DNA from 2 places in the uncultured Intestinibacter sp. genome. Region 2 is predicted to be linked to the other one. Evidence: riboswitches for the same ligand, from Rfam matches in the RefSeq annotation. Region 2 holds a riboswitch; the other holds the start of a gene.

Region 1 (5,850 bases), on a different contig from region 2:
GTTGTATGATTTTAATTTTCCGTTCTTTATAACTACTATTTCACCCGGTTCTAAATCCCTAATAAATTCCCCACCAAGTATATCTATCTCACAGTTTTCTGATGCAAAAATATATTCTCCATTGTCTCTCTTCCCAAGTAATAAAGGTCTAAATCCATGTGGGTCTCTAACAGCAATAAGCTCTTGGTCGGTTAATATAACTAATGAATAAGCACCTTTTATTTGATCCATAGTTAACTTAACTGCTTCTACAATATTTCCTGTATAATATCTAGCAAGTATATACAAAATTACTTCTGTATCACTTTTTCCTCTAAACATTATCCCGTCCTCTTCTAGCATCTCTTTTAAGTAATTAGCATTTACCAAGTTGCCATTATGAACTAATCCTAAATTTCTCTTTCTCAAAGAACCTACTAAAGGTTGGCAATTATACATATGACTTCCGCCTGCTGTTGAATATCTAACATGAGCTATTCCCATTGTCCCAGGAAGTTTATCTAAATCATCTGATTTAAATACATCACCTACTAAACCCATATCTTTTTTATAATTTATTTCTTTACCATCATGTACTGCCATACCACAACTTTCTTGACCTCTATGTTGCATAGAATATAAACCGTAATACAGTTCTTTTGATATGTTCTTATCGGAATAAATCCCTAATATACCACACATGTGATTATTCCCCCCTATAACTATTATTTACTCATTCTCGAAAGGACTTCTTCATACCCTTGAATAAGGTCGCCTAAGTCTCTTCTAAATCTATCTTTATCTAACTTTTCGTTAGTATTAACATCCCACAATCTACAAGTATCTGGTGATATTTCATCTGCTAATATTATATTTCCATCTGTATCTTTTCCGAATTCTAGTTTGAAGTCAACTAATTTTAAATTTAATTTTAAGAAAAATTCCTTCATGATTTCATTGATTTTTAGAGTTTGTTCTCTGATATAATCTATCTCTTCTTGAGTTGCTAATTTTAATGCTATTGCATGGTCATCATTTACAAGTGGGTCGCCATATTCATCATTTTTATATGACATTTCAAATATTGGTTTGTCTAATACGATTCCTTCTTCTACTCCGTATCTCTTACAGAAAGAACCTGCTGTGATATTTCTTACTATAACTTCAAGTGGTAGGATTGTAACTTTTTTTACTAATTGTTCTCTATCTGATAAAGCTTTTATGAAATGTGTTTTTATTCCTGCTTTTTCTAATGTTTCAAACATTATCGTGCATATTTTATTATTTAAAATGCCTTTTGACTGGATTGATGCTTTTTTTTCACCATTAAATGCAGTTGCATCATCTTTATAATAAACTATATATTCATTTTCATTATCTGTACTATAAACTTGCTTTGCCTTTCCTTCATATAATAACATTGTTATTACCTCCCAAATTTTATAAATTTTTATTATTCTTTTATTAATAAGTTTTTCTTTGAGTTTCTATTATCTATTGTCACTATATTGCTTATGTACTTTAATTTTTATTTATTGATTTATACTTTTATCATCGTCTAATACTTTTTGTTCCATTTCTTTTCTGTATAATTTTAAGTCTTGTTTTAATTTAAGATATTTTATGCTCATTATTTGCATTGCCATCAATGCTGCATTTAATCCTGAATCTATCGTTACTGTAGCTACTGGTATTCCTTTTGGCATCTGAACCATAGATAGTAATGAATCCATACCATCCATAGTAGATGATTTTATTGGTAATCCAACTACCGGTATTAATGTTGATGCAGCAATAACTCCCGGTAAATGAGCTGCTTTTCCTGCTGCCGCTATTATCACATCAACTTCATCTTCTATTGATTCTATAAAAGAAACTAATTCTTTCGGCGTTCTATGTGCAGATAATATCCTTACAATTACTTCTACATCATATTTTTTTAAAAAATTAATTCCTTCTTCTAACTTAGAGTAATCTGATTTAGATCCCATAACGATTGCAACTTTCATAATTTATTTGCCTCCATTAATAATATACTTATATAAATTTTTATTTTTCATCAAATTAAAAAGTCTTTATTAATTTTCAAAATTATTTTAACGAACTATACACTTGTATTTTATATTAATATTCATAGTTTATCAATGTATTTTTTCATAAATTAAATTTTTTATTAACAATACTATATGCTAATTAGATTTATTATTAATTTCAATTAAAATTACGAACATTCCAATTAAGCCTGTTATAATTTTAAAATTTAATTTTAAATTCTATTACTTAAAACTTTTAGTTTTATAATCCCTTGGTGATAATTTTGATATTTTATATTCTGAATTTATTTTTGTGAGATTTAGCAATCTTAATTTTTAATTACTAATAGATTGGTATGTTTGAAATACATCTGATATCTACATTTTACATCTTTTTTGATATATTGTGATATTTTTTTTAAACTTTTAAATATTTTTACTATAATAAAATCATTTTATATTATATTAAAAATCAAAAATAAATAGAATCAAAAAGCTGTTGCATAAAATCCCCTCAATTTATGCAACAGCTTTTCTCTATAATTCAAATCCCTTAAATACTTTTTTATAATTTTTATTTACTATGAGTCATTTACTTTAAGAATATAAATCTACATATAAATATTATACTCAATATTATTAATGAAATATTTATATCTTCTTTTTTATTAGTAACTAATTTTAATAAAGTATAAGATACTATACCGAATATTATTCCATCACCAACACTATTAGTAAGTGGCATTAATATAAATGTTAAAAACGCTGGTATAGCATTTGTATAATCATCGAAATCAATATCTTTAAAACAACTTGCCATCATAACACCTACAATTACAAGTGCTGCTCCTGTGGCTTGTGATGGAATAGCTATAAATAGAGGTGCTAAAAATAAAGATAATACAAATAATATTCCAACAGTAAATGTTGTTAATCCTGTTTTTCCACCTTCGCTTATCCCTGCTGTACTCTCCATAAAACATGTAACTGTTGATGTACCAAGCATAGCCCCTATTGTAGTTCCGATTGCATCTGCCAACATAGCTTGTTTTGCTTTAGGTATTTTTCCATTTTCGTCGATTAATTCTCCTTTAGCAGCTACACCTACTAAAAATCCTACAGTATCAAATAAATCCATAAATAAGAAAGTAAATACTACTATCACCATATCTAAACTAAATATTTGCTCTACTGGAACTGTAAAAGCCTGCATAAAAGTAGGAGCTAATGATGGAATGTTAAATGATACTATTGCACTTGGCAAAGCGACTATACCTGTAATCATTCCAATTGATGATGTAAGCAATATAGATAATAATAATGCTCCTTTTACATTTTTACATACTAATATTCCTGCTATAACTAGACCAGCTACTGTCAATATTACAAGTGGGTCATGCATATTTGCTAATGCTAATGTTCCACTTGCTGTACTTATAAGCCCCGCATTGCTCATTCCAACAGCAGCGATAAATAATCCCACCCCTGCTGTAACTGCATTTTTAAGATCATTTGGAATGCAATTTATTATCTGTTCTCTTAAATTTGTAACAGTTAAAATAATAAATAAAATTCCTTCTATAAATACACCCAATAATGCCATTTGCCATGTATATCCCATTTGTAAAACTACTGTATATGCAAAAAATGCATTTAGTCCCATCCCTGGAGCAAGAGCAATTGGATAATTTGATAAAAACGCCATAACAAAACATGCAACCGTAGCTGATAATGCAGTTGCAACAAATACTGCACCTGCATCCATTCCAGCATCTGCTAACATATTTGAGTTTACTGCTAGTATGTATGCCATCGTCATAAATGTAGTTAAACCAGCTATAACCTCAGTTTTGACATTTGTACCATGCTCACTTAACTTAAATACTTTCTCTAGTATACCTTTTTGACTTACTTTTTCCTGTGTAACTTGCATATCTCTCCCCCTTATAATTTGATACCTCTTTTATCAAAACTAGAAATAAATATAGTCTAGAAATGAAATATATAAATTTATTCAATTTTGAGGAGAGTCCAATTTTTAAACTATAAGGAATATATATAATATATTCTCTATAATTATAAAATTTTATTAAAATTAAAAAGTGCCTACTTCAAATAAAGTAGACACCACTAATATCTTATATACTCAAAGATTTCATTTTATACTCTTTCAATCAAAATAAATTTTAAATAAACTTAAAATTAAATTCTTTTATATTAAAAAAGTATAGAATAATCCCTTGGTTATCATGATATTTAGGTGGTGCTCTCGCGGAAGCTCTCCTAATAAAATTAATATTAAGCAGGCTTCCTGGCTTACAGATCAACGCGTTACTTCCCTTCTCACATACAAATGGCATGCAATGGATATATTAAGTATTGCTCCCTAGATTACAGTGACCGGATCGCTTAGGATTCTAACCTAATTTCCTTTTATTCAAATTTCTCATAAAATTTGACCACTTAATATCATAATAATATTCATTTCTATGATAAAATACTAACACAAGATGGAATTATTTGTCAATAAATCTTTTCACCATACAAGAGTGAGTTTTTTATTGGTTTATACTTAATTTTGTTGTTCTTATAAAGAGGTTTTATATATAATAAAAGTATAAATAAAAACCCACTAAATATATTTAGAAAGGATGATAAACATATGAAAAACATGCATGATTTTTATTGCGGAACTATGTTTGATGCTTATGAGTTTTTTGGGGCTCATGTTAGTAGGGAGAATGGTATTAAAGGAATTATTTTCAGGGTTTATGCCCCCGATGCAAAAGAAGTACAAGTTGTAAGTGACTTCAATGATTGGGATGGAAATAAGGGGAAAATGACACAAATGGGAAGTAGTGGTATATTTACTTACTTCTCAGAGGATGCTAAATTGGGGATGTATTATAAATATTTAGTATTCGACCAGTACGGTAATTGCGTAGAAAAAACTGATCCATATGCATTTTATATGGAACTTAGACCTAAAAATGCATCTAGAATTGTGGACTTAAGTACATATAAATTCAACGACCAAAACTGGATGGAAAACAGAAGTAAAAACTTAGATAGACCACTAAACATCTATGAACTTCACTTCGGTTCATGGAAACATAAAAGTAATGAAGAAGTTTCAAGGGCAAGAGTTATTAAACAATGTGCCAATGTAGGAGCTGATAATAGTATAAGTGCGGACCAACTTGGGCATGACCTAAAATTAGAAAACTATATAAATAGTGAGTACGATTTGAATCAACCGATAGATATTACAGAGAGATGGTTTAACTATATGGAAATAGCTCCAGAGCTTATAAAATATGTAAAGGAAAATAACTATACTCATATAGAAATCCTTCCTTTGTGTGAACATCCATCTGATTGTTCATGGGGATACCAAATAACAGGTTTCTTTAGCCCAACTGCTAGATATGGTAAACCTGAAGATCTAATGGCTTTTATTGATTTATGCCATAGGGAAAATATAGGTGTAATTATGGACTATGTCCCTGTTCATTTTGCGCTTGATTCTTATTCACTAGGAAGATTTGGCGGTGGTGCACTTTATGAATATCCAAGTCACGACACTGGATATACTGAATGGGGCTCTCATAGCTTTAATTATTACAGAGGCGAAGTAAAAAGTTTCCTTCAATCTGTTGCAAACTTTTGGATTGAAGTTTACCACATTGATGGTCTTCGTATGGATGCTATAAGCAACCTTATTTATTGGAAGGGCGACTCTAACAGAGGTATAAATGAAGGCGGTATTGAGTTTTTAAAAAATATGAACCAACACCTTCAAGAAAATCATAAAGATATTATGTTGATTGCAGAGGAT
Region 2 (5,850 bases):
TATATCATCATAAACCATTGAGTAAAATATCTGCTTTTCAGGATCTTGAAATACTATTCCAACTTCCTTTCTTAGATTATATAAGCTTTTCTTATCATACTTTATTTGTTCTCCATTATAGAGTATTTCTCCTTCTGTAGATTTTAATATCCCCATAAGGTTATTAAATAAAGTTGATTTGCCAGAACCATTAGATCCAATGATTCCGATAATGTCACCTTTATTAAAGTCCATACTTACATTGTCGAGTGCTTTTCTTGTTTTATCATATTGATATGTTAAATTATTTATTTTAAACATCTTTACTATCCCCTACTATATGGAATGTACCATCAAATAATTTCATATCTAAGGCTATACTCATTTCATCATATCTTATCATCATTCGCTTGAATAACATATTTACTAAAAGCCCAAATGAATGGTATCCATTTTTTAAATTTATATATCCAAAGCGAAGTTCTTGGGAAGTTCTTATATCTAATACTTCCTCCATAAATATAAATATGAATCTATACATAAGCATTGATATCTCTAAAACTACATCTGGCAAGTGTAATTTTTTGAATATAAATATAAGTTGATTAAAAGGTGTTGTCAACATTATAAAATATATGCATGTTAAACAAGACAATGCCCTGAAAAACAAATGTATAGATGTGTCTATAGATGTATTAGAAACACCTATATATAAATTTCCCACTTTTATATAATGAAGTAAAATCGATTTATCAGTTGAAAAGTTTATTAAAATCATAATTATACTTATTAATAAAAATGCAAATGGTATTTTTATTAAATGTATATAGTCTTTTACCTCTATTTTGGCAATTCCAACTATTGTAATACTCATACCTAATATTATCAATACTGATAATATGTTGTAAGGACTAATTAATGATATTATTAAAAATAACATACCTACACTAAATTTTATATTAGGGTTAACCTTAAATAATTTATTCTTATAAGCATAATCATCTATTATCATTAATTTATCTTCTTTCTAAATTTATTTGAATTCACTAATACCTTAAACTAAATGTATTATAAATTATTTTTCTTCCCTCATTTTATGTTTAGTTCTAGTAGCTCCTATGTAGTAACCAACTATACCAGCACCTAGTGCTGCTTGAGATGCGAATAGTAAACTTTCGATTTCTCCACTAGCTGGTTCAAAGAAACTGCTAAACCATGGTTGATAATCTGGATTTATTTCTGTGATAGCTGCTTCAGCTTCACCATCTGCTCCACCAAATTCTGCATCACTTTGTATTACTTGAGGCACTACTATTATAGCTAATACTAATAGTAATAGTATTATATTTAATTTTGTACTATTACCTTTTTTTGATTTTGTTTCATGAGTTGTCATTATGCTAGTACCTCCTTATCTTCATTTTCAGTTATAAAGTTATAGATTATAGTTGTTAATAACCCTTCTGCTATTGCTATTGGAATTTGAGTTATAAAGAATATTCCTAAGAATTTAATAGCAGATACTGCAAATCCACCAACTGGATCAGGGAATGCTAACCCTAATTGTAATGAAGTTAAAGTATATGTAGCTAAATCTCCTATTGATGCTGCTAAAAATACTGCAACATTTTTATTGATTTTATCTTTGCATAATTTCCAAATTAAATATGATATGATTGGCCCAAATATCGCCATTGAAAATGCATTTGCGCCTAAAGTTGTTATTCCCCCATGAGCTAATAATAACGCTTGGAATAATAACACTATTGTTCCTAATACAACTGTTACGCTAGGTCCAAATAATATTGATGCTAGTCCTACCCCTGTTGGATGTGAGCAACTTCCTGTTACAGAAGGTATTTTTAATGCTGAAAGCACAAATACAAATGCACCACATAAAGCTAGCAATAATTTTTTCTTTGGATGTTCTTTTACTACTTTTGTTATATTTTTTAAACCTACAACAAAGAATGGTATAAATAGTACATACCAAATTACTGCCCATTTTACTGGTAAGAATCCTTCCATAATATGCATAGCGCCTGAAACTGTCGGAGCTAATACTAGCATAAATGCTGCTAACATACACCATTTCACATTAGTCTTTTGTAATCTCATTTACCTACCCCTTAAAAATAATATATTTGAAAATGTTGTGTATTAAGAACTGATAATATCTTATTTATGATAATAAATTTTGTCTATAACTCCCATTATTTAAATAATAATTCTAAAAATAAAAAACCTAACTACTCTGAGTTAGGCAATATCCTTAAATAAGTTTAAAAATTATTCCTTAATTAAGATATTATCTCCAACCCCGGAGAAATTCTTTTATTTATTAGGCAGGTTTCCTGACTTAGTCTCATTCTATCCCTCCCTTCCCATGATTTTAGATCACAGTGGTAACTGAGGGAATCGTCAACATTACAGTAGCGGGGGCTGTAGAGGATTTACACCTCTTTCCCTATTAATCTAATGTAGAACCTAAAAAATTTTAATTTTAATACCAACATATTCCATCTTGAGAATATATTTAAAGTATAGCATAAACAGACAAAATGTGATGGTTTTCACAATTCCAATTTGTTATAGTCTATAATCTTTTTATATTTTAAATTAATATTACATTGTAATTATATGATTATGTAAGTTTAACTATATAATATGTTGTTTTTTAATTCTAATTACGATTTTATATTTTTGATATAGCTTATAAAGTCTTTTTTAATTTATTAATTCCGTTTAGTTATCTAGTTAATTATTACCTTTTTCAAATAGGTAGATACAATATCTGAAAATCTCTGTATATCTTTTATATAAATAAAGTCTTTTCCATAGATTTTCTTTTCTGCCTCTAGGTCAATTTCTTTTCCTGTAAAAACTCCTAATACCATTATTCCTCTTTTTCTAGCTTTTCTAACTTCCATAGCAGTATCTTTAATTCCTACTATACCTTTATAAGACATTTCTCCTCTTATACTTCTTGAACTGTCTTTACCTATTTTTACATCGTTTGGTTTACCGTCACTAAGTACAATTAAAATTTTATTTTCTTCTTCTCTTTCTAATAGTCCATCACAAGTTGCTTTTATCGCAAGACCATCTCGATTATTTCCAGAACAGTAATATTCAAATATATCCTCACACTTTCTGACATTATCGTTATAATCCCTAAATCGTTTTAATATTGTATAATCAAGAAAACTTTGAAACCCCATAACTCTGTTTGGAATCCCAGCGAGTGTAAGTGCAGCAGATAATATATATGCTTGTATCGCAACCATAAATTGTTTTGATGTTTGTGAACCACTTGAATCGAGTAGTATATCTATAACATATCTTCCTTTTCCATTGTCTACATCTTTATAAAATATCTTGTTATTACTACTTCGTCCTATTCTCCACGCTTTATTTGCATATATTGTTCCGCAATCAGAATAAAGTCTATCAGACGAACTTTCTTCTATTAATAATCTAGAAAAACATTCTCTAAGCTTATTTATTTGTCTTCTATATACCTTCATTTTATATTGAAATTCAAATAAGTTATTATCCTTTTGTCTAGTTACATATTTTAATTGGAACGCATTTTCACAATGTGATCTCAAAACTCCATCAGTAAAATGAAGTCTGCATCCTTCATGAACATTTCTACAATTTCTAGATTCTATTTTTCTTCTATCGCCTTCATTTAAGTATGATTTTCCATAATAGTATTCTACTCTTTTATATATCTTATTTAGCATTTCTTCATTTACATATAATACTCTATGTGGTGTAGATTCTAAATTTATATCTTCTTTTTCGTCGCCTAAACCATCTACCAACATACCGCCAGTAAAGTTATTAATCTCTGTTTCAACATTTTCTACCTCTTGGTCATCATATAATTCTTCTAACATAAAATCTGCAAATGTATCAAAATCTACTTCTACATTTTTTATATTATCTTCTACAAATTCTACATTTTGATTTTGGCTATCTAGTATATATTGAAAATATGTGAGATATATTTCATCTACCTTTTTCAAGATTTCCATTATATCTCCATGTACATCAATATTATTAATTTCTCTAAGTATTTTTCTAACTAATCTATCCATAACTGGATGTCTATCCATTCGTTGAAGGACATATGTATATTTTAATAATTTTAAAATATCTTCTTTATGTATTTTGGAATAACTTTTTAAGATGTCATCATACGCTTTATTTCTAATATCAATTACTCCTGGTCTTTCTTCTATAACTTTTTTCTCTACAATATCATTTAATACTATTTGAATAATTGTACATAAGATGTCTTTGTTATATCCAGATTTCATTCTATTAACTAAGTATTTCTTAACAGTCTCCCAATCTATATATTTTCTCATTGCGCCTGCAATTATCGCATAATACATAGATGCATCTTTTGAAGTATAATCTTTTTCTGATATATCAATATCTTCATCATACTTTCCTGCGACTGTCCAAGCTAAATTATTAACCCTATTATCAAACTCATATTCATTAAATATCCATTTTAAACTATTTGTCATATTCATCACCCTTTTAATTAATATTTAAGCATTTTCAATCTGCATAAACTAATCATTTGGGAATATATCATGACTTTCCCATCCTTCTGGAATTCTAGTTCTTATAATGTCTGATACCATTTCCTTTTCATAAATATCAAAAGTCTTTCCTGTAATCCCCATATTAATTGCTAGAGTCGGTTTTAGTCCTCTTTTTATAGTTTTTAATGCACCTATCATTCCTCTTAAATCTATTGCTTTTGTTGATATTTCTCCATTTTCTGCTTTTAATTGTAAGTCTAAGAATATTCCTATAAATTGATATAGTTTTTCATCATCTACACTAGGGAATTCTCTTTTTAATATCATTTTTAATTTTTCTTCGTCTACTGCCGGCATATCAATTACTAAAAATCTTGAAACTAATGCTTCATTTAATTCTTTTGTTCCAGCATATTCATAATTCATTGTTCCTATAAATCGAGTTGCTGGGTGTAGATTTATTCTTTCATATCCTGGAACATCTATAACTCTTCTATAATCAAGTGCTGAGTGAAGTACTACAATTGCATCATTTTTAGCCATATTTATCTCATCAAATATTCCAAACCCTCCATTCACTGCACATTCATATACTGACCCACGTCTAAGTTTAACTTCATTATCTATAAAAGTATCTGTACCTATTAAAGATGCACTATCTGTATTTATATGAAATGAAGTATTCCATTGTGGTCTTCCAAATATCTCTGATAGATTATCAGATAATAAATTTTTACCGGTTGCCTTTGGCCCTGATAATAATATATTTTCCTCTTCCAAAATCCCTGTTATGCACATCTCTAAGATATCTTTTCCTATGAAAAATGCTGGTGATTTTGTAACCCTCTCTTTTAATTCATCTTTTACATCATATTCTTTTCTAAAATATTCAATATCTTTTATTAATGATTCTCTTATGTCTTGTTCCCTTAAATTTTCTAATATATCCATCTGTTTCTCCTTTTACTTTCCCCTATTTACTTATTTTTATATTATTTTGTATAATTACCAAATTCATCTGTAATTATAATATATCGAGTTTTATAACCATATATTGTAAATTATATCACCTATCACTTATGTATTCCGTTATAAAAATAGCTAATGTTATATTTTTTTAACATATCTTATTCATCATTTTCCTCAATCCACATCTAATAATGTTGAAATTTCATTATTTTTATAGACTTTTCCTCACTGCAACTAATGGTAAAATAAGACATAAAACTCTGTCGTAAAACCTCAACTTATGTTATAATATGCTGGTATATATTGCCTAATAAGGCAATTAAAGTATTTTATAAAT

What was found. Region 2 has a riboswitch for cobalamin ahead of RDX53_RS03185 (energy-coupling factor ABC transporter permease). Riboswitches for the same ligand answer to the same signal wherever they lie in the genome.
Region 1: another riboswitch for cobalamin. It lies ahead of RDX53_RS03375 (NCS2 family permease); the one in region 2 lies ahead of RDX53_RS03185 (energy-coupling factor ABC transporter permease).

Annotation. Positions count from the first base shown of each region.
Region 1 covers NZ_CABQXJ010000010.1:27,834-33,683, forward strand. Annotated here, with positions in the region: gene purF (amidophosphoribosyltransferase) at 1-681, opposite strand, end outside; gene purC (phosphoribosylaminoimidazolesuccinocarboxamide synthase) at 705-1,400, opposite strand; gene purE (5-(carboxyamino)imidazole ribonucleotide mutase) at 1,512-1,988, opposite strand; gene RDX53_RS03375 (NCS2 family permease) at 2,605-3,945, opposite strand; cobalamin riboswitch at 4,296-4,494, opposite strand; gene glgB (1,4-alpha-glucan branching enzyme) at 4,675-5,850, shown strand, end outside.
Region 2 covers NZ_CABQXJ010000009.1:44,494-50,343, reverse strand. Annotated here, with positions in the region: gene RDX53_RS03200 (energy-coupling factor ABC transporter ATP-binding protein) at 1-300, opposite strand, end outside; gene cbiQ (cobalt ECF transporter T component CbiQ) at 293-991, opposite strand; gene RDX53_RS03190 (energy-coupling factor ABC transporter substrate-binding protein) at 1,055-1,375, opposite strand; gene RDX53_RS03185 (energy-coupling factor ABC transporter permease) at 1,375-2,064, opposite strand; cobalamin riboswitch at 2,306-2,485, opposite strand; gene RDX53_RS03180 (nitric oxide reductase activation-like protein) at 2,733-4,523, opposite strand; gene RDX53_RS03175 (MoxR family ATPase) at 4,572-5,495, opposite strand.